Regions from separate parts of the Halomonas sp. FeN2 genome, predicted to be linked through region 3. Evidence: predicted binding sites of a transcription regulator. Region 3 holds the regulator's gene; each other region holds the start of a gene.
The links. Region 3 encodes FNR, which switches genes on or off when oxygen is low (the NO sensors DNR and NnrR bind a similar motif). Its sites were predicted from a motif close to TTGATNTANATCAA; they were not measured.

Region 1 (6,309 bases), 2.4 Mb from region 3:
GTTGGTGCCCACACTACCTGCCGTGTCGCCCACGTAGTTCTGCTCCAGGTATTCATCGTCACGGCCAAACGTCTGTTCGTGCCAGTTGGTGACGCTGAAGTTCTGGTTGAGCGCGTTGAAATCATAACCCGCGACCCAGCCTGCCATATAGCCGTTCATGCCGGTATAGCTATTACTTTGCACCCGCGCCGCGCCAATAAAGGGTTTAAACCATAGGCCGTTATCAAAGGTGGTACGGTAACCCAAACCCAGAATCTGATCCTGCTCGCGGCTGTTATAACCGTAATCGCGGAAGTCATACAGGTGGGCGTAAATCGATAGCGGGCTATCACCCAGGTAAATGTGAGAGGTCACTTTACCCGCGGTGCGGAAGTTGTCTTTACCACCGCTGGGCTCATCGAACTGGTCGTTGGTGGGGTTCTCGAAATCAAAGAAGCCGTAAAATTCGCCCCAGCTAAAGCCAGCGCCGCCTTCGATTTCGAGAAACATAAAGTCGCTTTTCGCCGCGTTGGACGCGGTGCGCGCCTCGGTGCCGTTTGACCAATCCAGGTAGTTAACTGAAACGTTGGCGAATGACCATAGCCGATCAAGGGGATGCGGCTGAGCAGCCTCGTCTGCCATTAGCGGCGTAGTCAGCATTGCCCCTAATACGCCAGCGCCAAGCGCGGTCTTAGACGAAGGGGTGCGAGAGTGTGTACGAGCAGTCATGAGAGCCTCAACAAGGGTTGTCGCGGAGCCATTTGGGTGTGGCTATCCGAGGTTATAGTCGTGCGGGCTGGCGTTAATGTTAAAATTATAACATTCAGTGTTATTTTTCTAACGTTGATTTGCAAGTATTGTCACATCAACGCTATTTAAATGTCATATAGCTCTCACGGGAATCAGGCAGAGACTGGATGGTTCAAGGGTTGTGATAGCCGTGGAGACATGGCCATAGAGACATCGCATGATGATATAGCAGTGGAAATTCCGCCGTTGCTCACGCAGCATAGAAATGAACGCTGACTATTTATGAAGGCAGCATCGCCAAGACATCGACACGATATTTACGTTTAGCTTCACACAACAAGAGGGGTTTGCAAGGAGATGCCCACTACCAATGGCCGAAGCGCGCTGCGCCTTGCCAAACTTCAGGAAGCGCTTGCCAGTGGCGGCACTCTGCACCTGCGCGATGCCGCAGAGTTGTGCGATGTTTCAGAAATGACTATCCGCCGCGATCTGAGTACCCAGAAGAACACTATTAGCCTGCTGGGGGGGCGGTTAGTGATGGCAAATTACCCAGGCGTAACCCCTATTTATGACTTGAATGAACAGCAGGCCAGCCACTATCAAGCCAAGCATCGGCTCTGCCAGCGTGCGTTAGCCTATATAGAAGAGGGCGATACGCTGTTTATTGATTGCGGCTCAACGCTGATGCCGTTGCTGAGCCAGTTAAGCCATTTTCATGAGCTAACGGTAGTCACCTATGCGCTTAACGTTGCCAACGCTGTCGCCGCGCTCCCCAATGTTCGCTTGGTACTATTAGGCGGGCTGTTTTATGCCGCCTCTCAATCCTTTGGCAGCGATAATATGGCCGCCGCTGTCGAACGGCTAGGCATTAATAAAGCGCTGATCTCCGCTGCAGGGGTGGATTTAGAGCGCGGAGTAAGTTGCTTTCACTTTCACGAAGTGGCCCCTAAACAGGCTGCCATTGCCACCGCCATACAGCGGCTGTTGGTGGTAGATGCCAGCAAGTTCGGTGTGGTTCGGCCTGCCTATTTCGCCGCACTGGACGATTTTGATGTGGTGGTCACCGACGAAGAGGGCGCACCGCAACTATTAGATGGCCATGGAAGTGATGTGCCAAAAGTGACGGTAGCCTAAGAGAGTGGGGCGTTGTTGATGGTAGTCAATACCTTGGGTGCGGCAATGCGCCACTTCTTTCATGATCTCGATCAATAGAAAATACTTTAGTCTTAGTTGATCTAATCTTTCGTGATTGGGCCAGCTTGGCTCGTCGCCAATTCCCATCCGGCGACGCATATTTTTCCCGGAGCAATGACGCTCACTGCGATACGCATTGTTTTTAGCAACGTTTTTAGCTGTGTGCTTACGAGCATGTTTTGGGAAGAGTATGGGGTGGTAGTTAGCCTGCTATTTATATAAATGGCGTGGCTGGCTAGTTTCTAATCAACCTGTTGTTTTTAAAACCTTACTTTTAAAACCTGGACGAGATCACACCATGCAACGACGCTCTCTTTGGCGCAGGCGAGGCACCTTGGTGCTCCTTGCGCTGTGTCTGTTTCTAGCAGGCTGTAGTTCAGCGCTGCTAGACCCAAAAGGCCAGGTTGGCGCTGAACAGCGAACGCTGATTCTGACCGCCTTTGGCCTCATGTTGATTGTGGTTATTCCTGTTATTGTCATGACGCTGCTGTTTGGCTGGCGCTACCGGCGCAGTAATAGCGTAGCTAATTACATGCCTGACTGGGCGCACTCCAATGTGATCGAGGCAGTGGTGTGGATCGTACCCTGTGCGATTATCGCTGTACTCGCCCTGTTGACCTGGAAAACCTCCCATAGCCTTGACCCTCACAAGCCGCTGGAAAGCGACGTGGCGCCGATCGAAATACAGGCCGTAGCGCTGGATTGGAAGTGGTTGTTTATCTACCCCGAGCAGGGCGTGGCCAGCGTTAATGAAGTGGCCTTCCCGGTGGATACCCCGGTGCGCTTTCGGGTGAGCTCCGGCTCGGTGATGAATGCCTTCTTTATCCCTCACCTTGGCAGTCAGATCTACGCCATGGCGGGTATGGATAACGATGTTCATCTTATCGCCGATGAAACGGGTAGCTACCCTGGCCGCTCCACCAACTACAGTGGGGCAGGCTTCTCCGGCATGACCTTTGACGCCAAGGTGACCACGCCCGCCGATTTTGATGCCTGGGTGGAAACTGTGCGCGGCGCCCCACAAACGCTGACCTACCCCGAAGGTTATGAAGCGTTGGCTGAACCCAGCGAATCGAATCCGGTGGAGTACTTCTCGGCCGTTTCGCCGTCGCTGTATGAAAGCATTTTGAAAAGCTTCCACACCGGCGGTGAACACTCTATGGGCGGCGACCACCAGCTGAGCGGCGATCATGCTGACTCGCACGATGGTGAAAGCGCTCACGCTACCGATCACGCGGCCGAATCAGGTCATGTCACCAACAACCATGCTAGTCAGGATCATGCCATGCGCAGCCACTCCTCTAGCGTAGAAGCGGGAGGTTAAGCCGTGTTTGGAAAACTCAGTTTAGAGTCAATTCCCTATCATGAGCCGATCATCATGGTCGTCGCAGCCTTTATGGCCATTGGCGGGATCGCACTGTTTGGTTTGATAACTTACTACCGTAAATGGGGCTGGCTGTGGAACGAGTGGTTTACCTCCGTTGACCATAAAAAGCTCGGCATTATGTATTTCATTGTTGCCCTGGTCATGCTGCTGCGTGGCTTCTCGGATGCGATAATGATGCGTACCCAGTTGGCTATGGCCGCCGGGGATGCAGCGGGCTATTTGCCCCCTGAACACTACGACCAGATCTTTACCGCCCACGGCGTTATTATGATCTTCTTTGTCGCCATGCCCATGGTCATCGGCCTGATGAACCTGGTGGTGCCGCTGCAAATTGGCGCCCGCGACGTCGCCTTCCCTTTCCTGAATAACTTAAGTTTTTGGCTGTTTGCCGTAGCGGCGATACTGGTCAATATCTCGCTGGTGGTGGGCGAATTCGCCAAAACCGGCTGGCTTGCCTATGCGCCTTTATCGGGGATCGAGTTTAGTCCCGGGGTGGGGGTCGATTACTGGATATGGGCGTTGCAGATATCCGGGATAGGTACGACGCTCACCGGTATCAACTTCTTCGTGACCATTATTAAAATGCGCACCAAGGGCATGACGATGTTCCGCATGCCGATCTTCACCTGGACATCGCTGTGCGCCAACGTGCTGATCATCGCTTCCTTCCCGATTTTAACCGCGACCATCGCACTGCTCACCCTGGATCGCTATTTGGGTATGCACTTCTTTACCAATGATTTTGGCGGCAACATGATGATGTACGTCAATCTCATCTGGGCTTGGGGCCACCCGGAAGTCTATATCCTGATTCTGCCCGCCTTTGGCGTGTTCTCTGAAGTTATTTCGACCTTTGCCCGTAAGCGCCTATTCGGCTACGCCACCATGGTATGGGCGACCATTGCGATCACCTTGCTGTCGTTTATTGTTTGGCTACACCACTTTTTCACCATGGGAGCAGGGGCCAACGTCAACGCCTTCTTCGGCATTATGACGATGATCATCGCCATACCTACCGGGGTGAAAGTCTTCAACTGGCTGTTCACCATGTTCCGCGGCAGCTTAGAACTCACTTCGCCGGTGCTGTGGACGCTGGGCTTTATTATCACCTTTACCCTGGGCGGTATGACCGGCGTTATGCTGGCGGTGCCCGCAGCCAACTTTGTACTGCATAACAGCCTGTTCGTTATTGCCCACTTCCATAACGTCATTATCGGTGGCGTGGTGTTCGGCATGATGGCGGGTCTGACCTTCTGGTTCCCCAAAGCGTTCGGTTTCACGCTGAGCGAAAAGTGGGGCAAGCGTTCGTTCTGGTGCTGGTTTATCGGCTTCTACGTCGCCTTTATGCCGCTTTACGTGCTGGCCTTCTTTGGCGCCGTGCGCCGCATGCAGTCATACGCCAACCCCGAATGGCAGCCGTGGATGATTCTGGCTTGGGTAGGCGCGGTGATCATCATGATGGGTATTGCCTGCACCGTTATTCAGTTCTGGGTCAGCATCCGTGACCGTAAACAAAATGCGGATGTCACTGGCGATCCCTGGGATGGTCGCACTTTGGAGTGGTCAACCTCCTCCCCTGCGCCGTTCTACAACTTTGCGCGTTTGCCGGAAGTGGGCGATATCGACAGCTTCTGGTCGCAGAAACAGCGCGGCGAAGAGCAGCTTGAAGAAGCCCCTTACACCGATATTCACATGCCGCGTAACACGGTGGCAGGTCCGGTGATTAGCCTGTTCGCACTCGTGATTGGTTTCGCGCTGGTATGGCATATCTGGTGGTTAGCGGGTGTAGGTGCCGTAGGTGTATTTGTGAGCTTTATGGCACGGGTATTTAACGACGATATCGATTACTACGTTCCCGCCGCAGAAGTTGAGCGCATCGAACGTGAGCATCAACTCAAATGTGAACAAAAACTAGGCGTGGAGGCGCAAGCGTAATGTCGACTGATACGCTAAATCATAGCTCACACCACCCGGTAGAGCACGAGGAAGAGCATCACGATGCCACGGGCACGAAATTGTTCGGGTTCTGGGTCTACTTAATGAGCGATTTGGTGATCTTCGGATCGCTCTTCGCCACCTACGCCGTGTTGATGAAGGGCACGGCAGCAGGCCCCTCAGCGGCGGAAATTTTCGAGCTGCCGTTTGTACTGGTCGAAACGTTTCTGCTGTTGTTCAGTAGTTTTACTTTCGGCATGGGTGTGCTGGCGATGAACGCCGAACGCCTTGGTCAGGTAAAAGCGTGGCTCGCCGTGACTTTCCTACTGGGAGCGGGGTTCGTGGGCATGGAGATCTACGAATTTCAGCATCTGATTCATGAAGGCTATGGGCCGGATAAAAGTGCATTTTTGTCGTCGTTCTTCACTCTGGTGGGCACCCACGGGCTACACGTGACCTTTGGTTTGATCTGGATTTTGGTGATGCTGGTACAGCTGTACACCAAAGGGTTGAACGATATGACCCGGCCGAGGATTTTGTGCCTAAGTCTGTTCTGGCACTTCCTGGATATTGTCTGGATCTGTGTCTTCTCATTCGTCTATCTGATGGGAGTGCTGTGAGATGAGTCATTCTTCGTCTAGTTCACCCAATGCCCATGGCAGCGTTAAGTCGTATGTGACAGGACTGGTATTGTCGCTGATACTGACCATCATCCCCTTTGCGGTAGTGATGAGTGGCGCACTCAGCACACTGGCTACCGTCATCGTGGTCGTGGTGACCGCTGTGCTGCAGATATTGGTACAGCTGGTTATGTTCATGCATATGAATACCAAAGCCGACGAGGGCTGGAATCTGATGTCCTTCGTCTTCACACTGACGATTCTCGTCTTAGTGGTAGGAGGCTCGCTGTGGATCATGCAGCATCTGCATCTCAACATGATGATCGGCTGATTTCAGCACCTAGCCGCTGGCGGGATCTGCTTGAGCTGACCAAACCGGGCATTATCGGGGGCAACCTGATTGCTACTCTAGGCGGCTATTCCCTGGCCGCCCAGGGGCAGTTC
Region 2 (6,309 bases), 1.1 Mb from region 3:
AGCAGCGGCTTGCGGATCAACGGGTACTTGAGGCGGTTGGCGCTGTACAGATACCAGGAGTAACTGGCGCCGCGGGGGCAGCCACGCGGCTCATGGTTAGGCAGGTCGGGACGGGTACGGGGGTAGTCAGTCTGCTGGGTTTCCCAGGTAACTAAACCGTTTTTGACGTAGATCTTCCAGCTACAGGAGCCGGTGCAGTTCACCCCGTGGGTGCTACGCACTACCTTGTCGTGTTGCCAGCGGGCACGATAACTATCTTCCCACTGGCGGGATTCGCTGCGTAGCTCACCGTGTTCGTTGGCAAAAGGCTCGCGGGACTTGCGGAAGAAATTCAGCCGATCTATGAAGTGACTCATGGTCGATCTCCAGGCTCCTCGGAAATTTGCATACCCGACAGTGCGGGTTCCATGGAGTGGATTCTGCGTGATCGACAAGCGAATTACTGCGTGATTACCTCCATATACACCCTATCTACCCCCAAGGTGATAGAGCGGCCAACGTAAAGGAATAGACGGTTGGCGCTGTTGAAATTACACCGTGCGCGAATAACGGTTTTCCGTTGGTTTCAGGTAGGCGTCGAACGCCATGGCCAGGTTGCGGATCATCAATCGCCCCGACGGCAGCACCTCGATTTCATGGTCGCGCAAAGCAATTAGTCCGTCGTCCGCCATCTCTTCGAGGCTCGCCAAGGCACTCGCGAAGTAGCTGCTAAAATCGATATCGTGTCGGGCCTCGATAGCGGCAAATTCAAGACGGCCGTGACACATCAGGGTATTAATGACATCGCGGCGCAGGCGATCGTCATCGCTAAGGCGATAGCCACGGAAGACCGGTAAACGCCCTTCATCCAAACGATGCTGATACTGGGCCGTTTCCTTGACGTTCTGGCTGTAGGTATCGCCCACCTTGCCAATCGAGGTAATGCCCAGCCCAATCATGTCGCAGTCGGCGTGGGTAGAGTAGCCCTGAAAATTGCGCTGCAGAGTGCCATTTTCACGGGCCAGGCTCAGCTCGTCATTCGGAAGGGCGAAGTGATCCATGCCGATGTAGACATATCCTGCAGAGGTCAGCCGGTTAATCGTAAGCTCCAGTAGCTCCAGCTTGCGCTCGGGGGGCGGCATGTCTTCGGGGCGAATTAGCCGCTGAGCTTTAAACAGTTCGGGCAGATGGGCGTAGCTATAAGCGGCAATGCGATCCGGTTGCAGGTCAATAATCTTGGTTAGGGTCGTATCGAAACTCGCCACCGTCTGCAGCGGTAAACCGTAGATCAGGTCAACGCTGACCGATTCAAACCCCGCCTCGCGGGCAGCCTTGACCAGGGATACCACCTGCTCTTCGCTCTGGACGCGATTGACCGCTTGCTGCACGTCGTGATCGAAGTCCTGAACCCCAAAGCTCAACCGATTGAAGCCCAGCGCGTAGAGCTCGTACACCTGTTCGGGGGTCACGGTGCGGGGGTCTACCTCCAGCGAGAATTCGCGCTCTTCAGGTGCAGCGAAGTGAAAAGCCTCGTCCAGCGCCGCCATCAGTTCGCTTAGCTGGGCGTTGCTTAAGTAGGTTGGGGTGCCGCCGCCCAGGTGTAATTGGGTCATTTGCCGAGTGGTATCGAACAGCGCTCCCTGAACACGTATCTCCTGTTTTAACCACTCCAGGTATTCGGCGGCTCGCTCGGTATTATGAGTAATGATTTTGTTGCAGGCGCAGTAGTAGCACAGGCTTTTGCAGAACGGGATATGCACATAGACCGAAAGCGGCTTGGGTACTGCGACCCGATTACTGCGCTCGGCGGCGCTACGGTAATCATCCTCGGCAAACGCGGCATGAAACTGGGGCGCAGTGGGATACGAAGTGTACCGCGGGCCTGGGCGGTCATATTTCTCTACCAGGGGGCGATTGAAGAGCAGTTCATCTTGCATGATCGAAATTGGTCTCTGAAAAGGGGCTCTAGAAGAGTTCTCTGAAAAAGGTCTCTTAAAAAGATCTCTTAAAAAGATCTCTGGAAGTGGGTGCAGCAAGCATTGGTTAATATTCATACAATATACGTTTTAAAAACTGCCTGCATCCAGCTTGCCTACTCTGCAGCGTTATCCGCTTTTGAAAGCCACCCCGATATGACCTGTGTCAAAAGCTGACAAAAAATAGGTGACTAAAATGCTCGGACTTTTCCCGCAAGGAGTCTCGCTATGGAGCTTGTATGTCCCGCTGGCAACCTACCCGCCCTAAAGCGCGCTGTAGATGAAGGTGCCGACGCTGTCTACTTCGGCTTCCAGAACATCACCAACGCACGGCAATTCGCCGGGCTAAACTTTACTGACAAACGTGCCCGCGAGGGGATTGATTACGCCCACCGACATGGCAAACGCGTTTTTTGCGCTATTAATACCTATCCCCAGCCCGATGGCTGGCAACACTGGACTCGGGCCGTGGATCAGGCCGCGGAACTGGGCGTGGATGCGCTGATTCTCGCCGATATGGGGCTGCTCGACTACGCTACTCGCCATCACCCCGAGATCTCGCGGCACCTTTCAGTGCAGGGTTCGGCGACCAGCCATGAAGCGCTACGCTTTTACCACCAGCATTTCGGCATCAAGCGCGCCGTACTGCCAAGGGTGCTGTCAATCACTCAGGTACGCGACCTGGCCAAGCAAACACCGGTAGAACTGGAGGTGTTCGCTTTCGGCAGTCTGTGCATCATGGCCGAAGGACGCTGCTATCTCTCCTCCTACCTGACCGGCGAATCGCCCAATACCCGGGGCGTCTGCTCGCCAGCAGCCCATGTCCGCTGGGAAGAAACGCCTGAGGGCTTAGAGTCGCGCCTTAACAATGTTCTTATCGACCGCTACGCCGAAGGCGAGCGCGCGGGCTACCCCACCCTATGCAAGGGTCGCTTCGAGGTGGCGGGGGAGACCTATCACGCCATTGAGGAACCCACCAGCCTCAATACCCTGGAGCTATTGCCGGAACTACGCGACCTGGGTATTAGCGCCGTCAAAATTGAAGGCCGTCAGCGCAGCCCCGCCTATGTCTCTAAAGTGGCCGGGATCTGGCGTCAGGCGCTCAACCGCCTAGAGGATCAGCCTGAGCGCTTTGATCCAGAACCCGCCTGGATGGCCGGCCTTGCCGAGCTCTCCGAAGGTGCCATCACTACCCTAGGCGCCTACGAACGCCGCTGGAAATAGGAGCCTACTATGCCGAACACTACACCTCCCCCATCACCGACCTTATCAACCGGCCCTCTTCAACTCTCCCTCGGGCCGGTGCTTTTTTACTGGACTCGGCAACGCTACGCCGACTTCTACCGCGAGGCAGCCGACTGGCCGGTAGAGATAATTACCCTTGGCGAAACCGTCTGCTCGCGGCGCCGCGACATGAAACTGGACGACTGGCTAGGCATTGGGCGCGAACTCACCCAGGCGGGCAAGCAGGTGGTACTCGCCAGCCAGACACTAATCGAGTCCGAAGCCGATCTGCGTGACTTACGCAAGCTGTGTGACAACGGCGACTTCATTGTCGAGGCCAATGACCAGAGTGCCCTGCAGCGACTCTCCAGTGCTGGGCTGCCGTTTATCGCCGGTGCCGCGCTGAACCTCTACAATCCGGCGACGCTGGGCGTCATGGCACGTGCTGGAATGAAGCGCTGGCAAGCGCCGGTGGAAATGTCACAGCAAGATTTGGCCAAGCTTATTCACGATTGCCACCAGGCAGGCATTCCCCATCCATGCGAAGTATTCGCCTACGGGCATCTCCCCTTGGCCTGGTCATCACGCTGCTTTACCGCCCGGCGCCACCAAACGCCTAAAGACCGCTGCAAGTTCGTCTGCCAAAAGTACCCCGAAGGCTTGGTGCTACGTTCACAAGAATCCCGCGATGTTTTTACCCTGAACGGTATTCAAACCCTTTCCAGCGCCTGCCAGGATCTGCGCCATGAACTGACGGTCATGGTGGATATGGGGGTATCAGTGGCACGTCTCAGCCCACGGGCGGAAGGCATGGCCATGGTAGTCAAGGCTTTCGACAAGGCCCGCCACGGCAGGTTACCTACTCCCGATCCTTTAACGCTGGTGGATGCTGAAATCTGCGACGGTTACTGGTATGGCCGACCGGGTATGGATAACACCCGCACGATGATTGGCTAAAGCCATAGCCTAGGCGCCACCACGTCTTACTATTTTTCCCCACCATTTTTGATCTGGATCATTTATTGCAAAATCCTGAACGCTTACCCTTTAACACCACATATAGTATTTATTTTTATTAAAGTTAGCATATATAGGTGAATTGGGTGAAAAGCTCCACAAGCGTTCAGGTAGCAAAGCATCATATTGACGTCGCCCCGACGGTCAATGAGTACCTCCAACGCGCCGACTGGCGTGTTCACGCCAATGCCAACCAGGGCTATTCATTGGGCGGTTTAATCCTCAACGTCTCGGGCAAGTTGATAGCCAACTACTGGCTCGATGAGATTTACCCCCACGCCGTGGGGGAAGCTCATAGGGAAGGTGATTTGCATATTCACGACCTGGATATGCTGTGCGGCTATTGCGCCGGCTGGTCGCTGCGTACTTTGCTGCTAGAGGGATTCAATGGGGTGCCGGGACGAGCCGAAAGCAACCCGCCCCGCCACCTCTCAAGTGCCCTCGGGCAAATGGTTAATTTTCTTGGCACCTTGCAGAACGAGTGGGCCGGGGCACAAGCCTTCAGCTCTTTCGATACCTACCTGGCCCCCTACGTGCGCAAGGACGGCCTCACCTATGCACAGGTCAAGCAGGCGCTTCAGGAATTCATCTACAACCTCAATGTGCCTTCGCGCTGGGGTAGCCAGACGCCCTTCACCAACCTAACCTTCGACTGGGTTTGCCCCGACGACTTGCGCCAACAGGTACCGGTTATCGGTGGAGAGGAGCAGCCGTTCAGTTACGGCGAACTGCAGGTTGAAATGGACTTGATCAACCGAGCCTATTTGGAAGTCATGGAGGCCGGTGACCGCCACGGGCGTGTGTTCACCTTCCCGATACCCACTTATAACATCACCCATGATTTCGACTGGGAAAGCGACAACGCCGAGCGGCTCTTCGCACTGACCGCCAAGTACGGTCTGCCCTACTTTCAAAACTTTCTAAATTCGGATCTGGAACCTCACATGGTGCGTTCCATGTGCTGCCGCCTGCAGCTTGATTTGAGTGAGCTGCTCAAACGCGGTAACGGTCTGTTCGGCAGCGCGGAGCAAACCGGATCGTTGGGAGTAGTGACGATCAACTGCGCCCGGCTGGGTTACCGCTTTGCCGGCGACCGGGCCGGGCTGTTCAGCGAGCTGGATCGCCTACTGTCGCTCGGGCGCGATAGCCTCGAACTCAAGCGCGAGCGCATTCAGCAACTAATGGATCAGGGGCTCTACCCCTTTACCCAGCGCTACCTGGGCACGTTACGCAATCATTTCTCCACTCTGGGTGTGAATGGGCTTAACGAAATGGTGCGCAACTTTACTGGGGATCGCTGCGATATCGCCGACGCCCAAGGGCTGCAGCTGGCGCTGGATCTTCTTGACCACGTCCGGGAGCGGATGCGCGAATTTCAAGAACAGACCGGCCATATGTATAACCTTGAAGCTACCCCTGCAGAGGGCACCACTCACCGCTTTGCCCGGGAGGATCTGACTCGCTTTCCTGACATAATTCAGGCCGGTACACCCGAGGCGCCCTACTACACCAATTCCAGCCAATTGCCGGTGGGCCATACCGATGATCCCTTTGAGGCACTGAGCCATCAAGACCCCTTACAGACTCGCTATACCGGTGGCACGGTATTGCATCTCTATATGCGCGAACGGATTACCTCGGCCTCCGCCTGTCGCAAGCTGGTTAAAACGGCGCTCTCTCACTTTCGCTTACCCTACCTCACAGTGACACCCACCTTTTCGATCTGCCCGGTGCATGGCTACCTGGCGGGTGAACATGAGTTCTGCCCCAAGTGCGACGAAGCACTGTGGGCAAAAACGGCGAGCGCAATTGACGCCGCCACGGCTTGAGGCATTTGCCTCACTTTTTATCAACTCGTTTAAGGAACACGCTAATGCAAACCTCTCAATATGCTAGCTTGCCCACTGAGCAGCGCCAGCGCTGCGAAGTCTGGACCCGCGTCATGGGTTACCACCGCCCGGTAAGTCAGTTCAATATCGGCAAACGTGCCGAACACCAGGAGCGACGCCATTTTACTGAAGCCGCCGCCTCTCGGTAGCTAGCCTTCACTTTTCTCTAACGACGGCTGGGGGGTCTGGCGACAGGCGCCCCAGCAGAGGGATATCACTATGGC
Region 3 (6,309 bases):
CGGTAGCCAAAACATGGAAAACCCACTGGTCATCAGGGTGACCCACGCCGGGCGCGATGCCCGTGTCGCGGGTATCGTCGATCTTACCGACCGTGCCTTTGCCAGCCGCCCTAGGCTTGCCCAGATGGCTGCGCGTATGGCGCACCTATTCGTGCTGCGCCTGCTAGTGGTCACAGCCTGCGTGACTATCGCCTGGTGGTTTATCGACCCCTCACGGATGCTCTGGGTGCTACTTTCGGTGCTGGTGGTAACCTGCCCCTGCGCGCTGGCGCTGGCCACCCCAGCAGCACTGACCGCCGGTCACGGCCAACTGCGTAAGCGCGGCGTATTGATCACCCGCGCCGATGCTATGGAGACGCTCTCTAACGTGACCCGGGTGATCTTTGATAAAACCGGCACCCTAACCCGCGGCGAAATGCACCTTACCCAAACCCAGCCCTTTGGTGAATTAACCGCCGAGCGTGCACGGGCCATTGCCGCCGCCCTTGAAGCCCACTCGGAACACCCGATCGCCCGCGCCTTTCGGCCGTTCCGGGAGGCTACCCTGCAAGCCAAAGATATTCACAGCCACACCGGGCAAGGGCTCGAAGGGAGCCTAAACGGTGCTCGTTGGCGGTTGGGTAAGCCCGAATTTGCATTGGATAGCGCAATAAATGGCGCCGTGGATGACGTCATAGCGGCGCCTGCCAAAGGCCAGTGGTTGCTGCTTAGCGAAAACGGTGCGCCCCGCGCCTGGTTCGGCTTGCACGACGGCGTCCGCGATGACGCTGCGGCAACGATCAAAGCCCTCCAGGCCCTGGGGTTAAGCGTTGAGCTGCTCTCTGGCGATACCCAGGATGCCGTGGAAAGCTTGGCCAACCAACTTGATATTGCCACCTGGCATGCGGGCACCAGCCCGGAAGGCAAGCTAGCCCGGATGAAAGAGCTCCAAGCCGCAGGCGAAACCGTGGTGATGATTGGTGACGGCATTAACGACGTGCCGGTGTTAGCCGGAGCCGATGTGGCGATTGCCATGAATGGCGCAACTGACCTAGCCCGCACCCGCGCGGACGCGGTACTACTCAGCCCGCGCCTGATGCGGATTTTTGAGGCCATTGAGATTTCCCGCGCGACGCGGCGTATCATGCGCCAGAACATGATTTGGTCAGTATGCTACAACTTTTCGGCACTACCGCTTGCAGCGATGGGGCTGGTGCCGCCCTGGCTAGCCGCGATTGGTATGTCGCTTAGTTCGTTAGTGGTAGTGGGTAATGCGCTGCGACTGTCTCGCTGGCGCACCCAGCCCGCGCCAGCGCTCGACACTTCAACACCGGTAACCGCATGACGATTCTATACCTGCTAATTCCACTCTCGCTGATTTTGCTCGGCCTGGCCGTCTGGGCGTTTTTCTGGGCGGTGAAAAATGATCAGTTCGACGACTTAGAAGGTCCGGCGCACCGGATTCTATTTGATGAGGATGAAAACGACCTCAGCCCCGAGCAGCGCCGCCAGCGTCAGCAAACCAAGCAAAAAAACGCTGCGCCAGCCGATGCAAACTCACCCGACGACCCAGAGCCCCGTTCATGAATCCGACGGGGCTCGATCTGCCGCCGCTCATGGCGGCGTTTGTGTTCGGCTTGATGGGTGGCGCCCACTGTATCGGCATGTGTGGCGGCATTATGAGTGCGCTCACCTTTGCAGTACCCCCTAGCATGCGCCACCCGGCACGCATGGGGGGCCTGCTGCTCAGCTATAACGCAGGCCGTATTATTAGCTATATGAGCGCAGGCGCGCTGGTGGCGCTGCTAGGCACGCTGTTTTCCCTTTCTGCTACGGCACGCCTGCTGCTGCAGATATTTGCCGCGCTGATGCTGATCTTAATGGCACTGTATATCGCCAACTGGTGGAAAGGGCTGCTCAAAATTGAGGCCGTAGGCCGCCGCCTATGGCGCTTTATTGAGCCCGTGGGGCGTCGCTTAATGCCCGTGGTGCACCTTCCCCAAGCCTTTGCCCTGGGGGCACTCTGGGGCTGGCTCCCCTGTGGTTTGGTCTACTCCATGCTGGCCTGGAGCCTGGCGATTGCCGACCCGCTTCAGGGCGCGCTACTCATGGGCGCCTTTGGGCTTGGCACCCTGCCTGCACTACTTGCCACTGGCCTCGCTGCCCGCCAACTCAGTCATTTGATACGTCACCCCGCGACCCGCAGTGTGGCAGCGCTGACAATTATCGCTTTTGCGCTGTGGCAGCTGTGGACACTCACCGCACACAATCTCTAATAGCATGACGTGGCTCAACCTTTACGCCTTCGTCGCGGGTTAGGCTAGCGGCATTTCCTAACGTCGGAGCGCCCCTTCATGCCCGTTCATGCCCCCGCTGCATTGCCTCTTGCACCCGCAGCTGCCGCAGCCCCTATGCAGCCGGTGTGGGATGAAGCGTTACTGCGCCGCTACGACACCAGCGGCCCACGCTACACCTCCTACCCCACGGCACTGTCGTTTCACGAGCAATTTACCCCTAGCAACCTGACCCAGGCGCTGGAGCGTAGCAATGCCAGCAAGCGATCGCTTTCGCTGTATGTTCACGTGCCCTTCTGCCGCAAAATCTGCTTCTACTGCGCGTGTAATAAAATCGCCACCAAAAACACCGCCCTGGCCGAGCCCTATATAGCCCGGCTTGACCGTGAAATGGTGCTGACCGCACGCCACTTGGATACATCACGACCGGTGGAGCAGCTGCATTGGGGCGGCGGCACGCCGACGTTTCTCAGCTTGAACCAGATGGGCGACCTGATTGATCGCCTGGATGCCCGCTTTGGCCTTTCGTCGTCGACTGATCGCGATTACGCGATTGAAATAGATCCTCGCGAAGCGGATGTGTTTACGCTGCGCCATCTCGAATCCCTCGGCTTTAATCGCATTAGCCTGGGCGTGCAGGATTTAAACCCTCTGGTGCAGAAAGCGATTAATCGCATTCAACCTCGGGTACTTACCGAAACGCTGATGGATGAGGCGCATCGTTTGGGCTTTCGCTCGCTCAATCTCGATCTAATTTACGGTTTGCCATTTCAGACTGAAAAAAGCTTTGCCGACACGCTACGCCAGGTGATCGAGCTCAACCCGGCGCGCCTTTCAGTGTTTAATTACGCACATATGCCCGAGCGCTTTGCCCCGCAGCGGCGTATTAATGTCGATGACTTGCCGGGTGGCGATGAGAAACTGGCGATTCTGCGCACCACCATCGAAATGCTCACCGCAGCAGGCTATGTGCATATTGGTATGGATCACTTTGCCCGACCTGACGATAGCCTGGCTATTGCTCAGCGCGAAGGCTCGCTACAGCGTAACTTTCAAGGCTACTCCAGCCACGCTCAGTGCGACTTAATCGGGCTTGGCGTTTCGGCGATTTCACGCATTGATGACGTCTATGCGCAGAATCCTAGCGATCTGGCAAGCTACGAAGCGGCGCTGGATAAGGGTCAACTCGCTACCGGGCGTGGCGTGCGGTTGAGTGATGACGACCTGATCCGGCGGGACGTGATTGAGCGGCTGATGTGCGATATGGGCATTGATCTGGCCGCCGTTAGCCAACGCTGGAACATCGATGCCCCCCGCTACTTTGCGCCAGCGCTTGAGCGCCTGCAGAGCGCCGAGCAGGATGGCCTGCTGACCCGCAGCGGCGACCAGCTTAACGCCACGCCGATGGGGCGGCTGCTGATTCGCCATATAGCGATGGCGTTCGATGCTCACCTGGCGCAGCAAACGGGCCAACGTTACTCAAAGATTGTTTAATCATCTTTAAGCAGGCATGCTAAAGCGACTACAATAGGTAAGGCTTTTCTAATTGATAAGCGGGATTCTCTCAAGGAGCAAAGCATGTTGGAACCCATGAGCCGTCGGCGCTCGCTACTCCATGAAGCTCGCTGCCAAACCTGCAGTTTGAGCTCACTGTGCCTGCCACTTGCCCTTGAGCTGGATGATGTGGGGCAGTTTGACGCCATTATTCGTCGTCGCGCGCCGCTTAAAAAAGGCGAACCGCTGTTTCGTCAGGGCGACGCCTTTACCAGCGTTTACGCTGTACGTTCGGGCAGTTTGAAGCAGACCAGCGCTGAAGGTAACGGCAGCGAACAGCTAACCAATTTCTACCTACCCAGTGAGCTGGTGGGGCTGGATGGCATTGACGAAGAGCACTACCCCGGTAGCGTTATCGCCCTGGAAACCACCACCGTCTGTGAGATTCCTTTTGACCGCCTGGACTTACTCTCAGAAGAGTTGCCCGAACTGCGGGGCCAGCTGTATCGGAGCATGAGCAAAGAGTTGCGCGATGACCGACGCATGATGCGCCTACTCTCGCGCAAAACCGCCGATCAGCGGCTGGCCACCTTTTTGATTACCCTTTCGGACCGTTTTCGTCGCCGCGGCTATTCGCCTTACAGCTTTCGCCTCTCAATGCCCAGGGCTGATATCGGCAACTATCTGGGCCTCGCGGTTGAAACGGTCAGCCGCATACTAAGCCGCTTTCAGCAACAGAATGTGGTGGCGGTCTCCGGGCGAGAGGTCAACATTCTCGATATGCAGCGTTTGATTACCCTCGCCGAAGAGGAAGAGCAAACGGTTAGCTGACGTTAAAGGCCTGGATGCGCCCCGCCAGCAGCTCTGCCTGCTTGGCCTCTAGACCTTCAAAATCGAACAGGCTGCGGTCAGCCAACTGGGAAGGGGCAATATTGGTGACGGCCTTGAACATGCTTTCCAGGCGGCCGGGAAACTTTTTGTCCCACTCCGCGAGCATCTCTTTGACGACCTGGCGCTGCATATTGGGCTGGGAGCCACATAGATTGCAGGGAATAATCGGAAACGCCATCAGCCGCGAAAATTCGGCGATGTCCGCCTCTTTGCAGTAGGCCAACGGCCGAATAACGATATTCTTACCATCATCGGATAGCAGCTTGGGCGGCATTGCTTTTAGGTTGCCGCCAAAGAACATATTGAGAAACAGGGTTTCGAGAATATCTTCGCGGTGATGGCCTAGGGCAATCTTATTGGCGCCAATCTCTTCAGCGAAACCATATAGCGAGCCGCGCCGCAGCCGTGAACAGAGCGCGCAGGTGGTTTTACCTTCAGGGGTTTTCTCTTTCACCACCGAGTAAGTATCGCGCTCGACAATGTGGTACTCCACGCCCTGCTTATCCAGATAAGCGGGCAGTACGTGTTCGGGAAAGCCCGGCTGTTTTTGATCCAGGTTGACCGCTACCAGCGAGAAATTGACCGGCGCATTGCGCTGCAAATTGCGCAAAATCTCCAGCATGGTGTAGCTGTCCTTTCCACCGGAGAGGCAGACCATCACGCGATCGCCTTCATTGATCATTTGGTAATCAATGATCGCATTGCCCACTTCTCGGCGCAGACGCTTTTGCAGCTTGTTAAATTCACGCTTCTGCTTCGCATCAGCCAGCTCAGGCTGGTCGTGCTCAGCGTCAGCTGGGGTGGCTCCAACCGTATTAAGGTGAGCAGGATCAAAGTGATCAAGAGTTTGCATGGTATAAGCACTGCCGAGGGTAGAAGGCGTGAGATAAAAAAGTAATAACTATTCTAACAACACTCACCGCCTGACCCAACTAATCAGACGTAGCCACACAAGATATCGCAATTGAAAATGACTATTTTGAACGCTGTACCATATCTCGGTGCGAGGGTAGCTTGGAGCGAGGGTCTTTTGTCATGGATGACAAAAGTAGCGCCCAGGGAGGGGTTCACAGCGCCCTCGCGGAAAGCTGCCCTCGCCACGATGAAGGAGACTACTATGCCACCTCCGCCATAATACGCTGCAGGCGCATATACAGCAGTGCGCTGGCGGTGGCCTCTCCAAGCACACTCTGCACGTCTATGGCGGGCACTTGCCAACACGCCAACGCCTGGGCGAAGCTGCTGGGCGCCTCGACCTCCGGGTGCAAACGCCGTAGCTGGCGTTGATGAAGCTTTGCTACATCGACCTGGGCGTTGGGCAGAGCAAAATTCAGCCGCTTAGTGAGAAGTGCATTTAACGCCCCGATGCGCTTCTCCAACTGCCAGCCAACGATGGGACGATTGCCGATAAATTCCACTAACGCGCCCAAGTTATCACTGCTTGGCGGCAGCACCGCCCCCGCCTCGCATAGCAAGTGATGACGGCGCAGCGTTGCACTTTCGGGCTGCTTCGTGCTGCCCAAGGTGATTACAAAGGCACGACTGGTATGCACCTGCTGCTGGCTCAGTACCACTGCTGCCAAGCTAATGATCGGTACGCAGGCCGTGGGAGTGACGGTGCAGGCAAGCGCCACCAGCTCCTCCCCCATAT

Region 1: cyoA (ubiquinol oxidase subunit II) is a predicted target of FNR. The motif match lies at 1,925-1,938, and genes of this name have one in related genera.
Region 2: KF947_RS01260 (ribonucleoside triphosphate reductase) is a predicted target of FNR. The motif match lies at 4,185-4,198, and genes of this name have one in related genera.

What each region holds. Positions count from the first base shown of each region.
Region 1 covers NZ_CP074200.1:3,735,362-3,741,670, forward strand. The annotation lists gene KF947_RS17135 (outer membrane protein OmpK) at 1-708, opposite strand, end outside; gene KF947_RS17140 (DeoR/GlpR family DNA-binding transcription regulator) at 1,087-1,863, shown strand; gene cyoA (ubiquinol oxidase subunit II) at 2,222-3,247, shown strand; gene cyoB (cytochrome o ubiquinol oxidase subunit I) at 3,251-5,245, shown strand; gene cyoC (cytochrome o ubiquinol oxidase subunit III) at 5,245-5,865, shown strand; gene cyoD (cytochrome o ubiquinol oxidase subunit IV) at 5,867-6,196, shown strand; gene cyoE (heme o synthase) at 6,154-6,309, shown strand, end outside.
Region 2 covers NZ_CP074200.1:264,024-270,332, forward strand. The annotation lists gene KF947_RS01240 (nitrate reductase subunit alpha) at 1-356, opposite strand, end outside; gene hemN (oxygen-independent coproporphyrinogen III oxidase) at 531-1,916, opposite strand; gene ubiU (ubiquinone anaerobic biosynthesis protein UbiU) at 2,184-3,179, shown strand; gene KF947_RS01255 (U32 family peptidase) at 3,189-4,136, shown strand; gene KF947_RS01260 (ribonucleoside triphosphate reductase) at 4,274-6,025, shown strand; gene nrdD (anaerobic ribonucleoside-triphosphate reductase) at 6,070-6,234, shown strand; gene KF947_RS01265 (anaerobic ribonucleoside-triphosphate reductase activating protein) at 6,305-6,309, shown strand, end outside.
Region 3 covers NZ_CP074200.1:1,334,486-1,340,794, forward strand. The annotation lists gene KF947_RS06275 (heavy metal translocating P-type ATPase) at 1-1,324, shown strand, start outside; gene ccoS (cbb3-type cytochrome oxidase assembly protein CcoS) at 1,321-1,566, shown strand; gene KF947_RS06285 (sulfite exporter TauE/SafE family protein) at 1,563-2,255, shown strand; gene hemN (oxygen-independent coproporphyrinogen III oxidase) at 2,334-3,767, shown strand; gene fnr (fumarate/nitrate reduction transcriptional regulator Fnr) at 3,852-4,598, shown strand; gene ttcA (tRNA 2-thiocytidine(32) synthetase TtcA) at 4,591-5,511, opposite strand; gene KF947_RS06305 (DNA polymerase III subunit epsilon) at 5,774-6,309, opposite strand, start outside.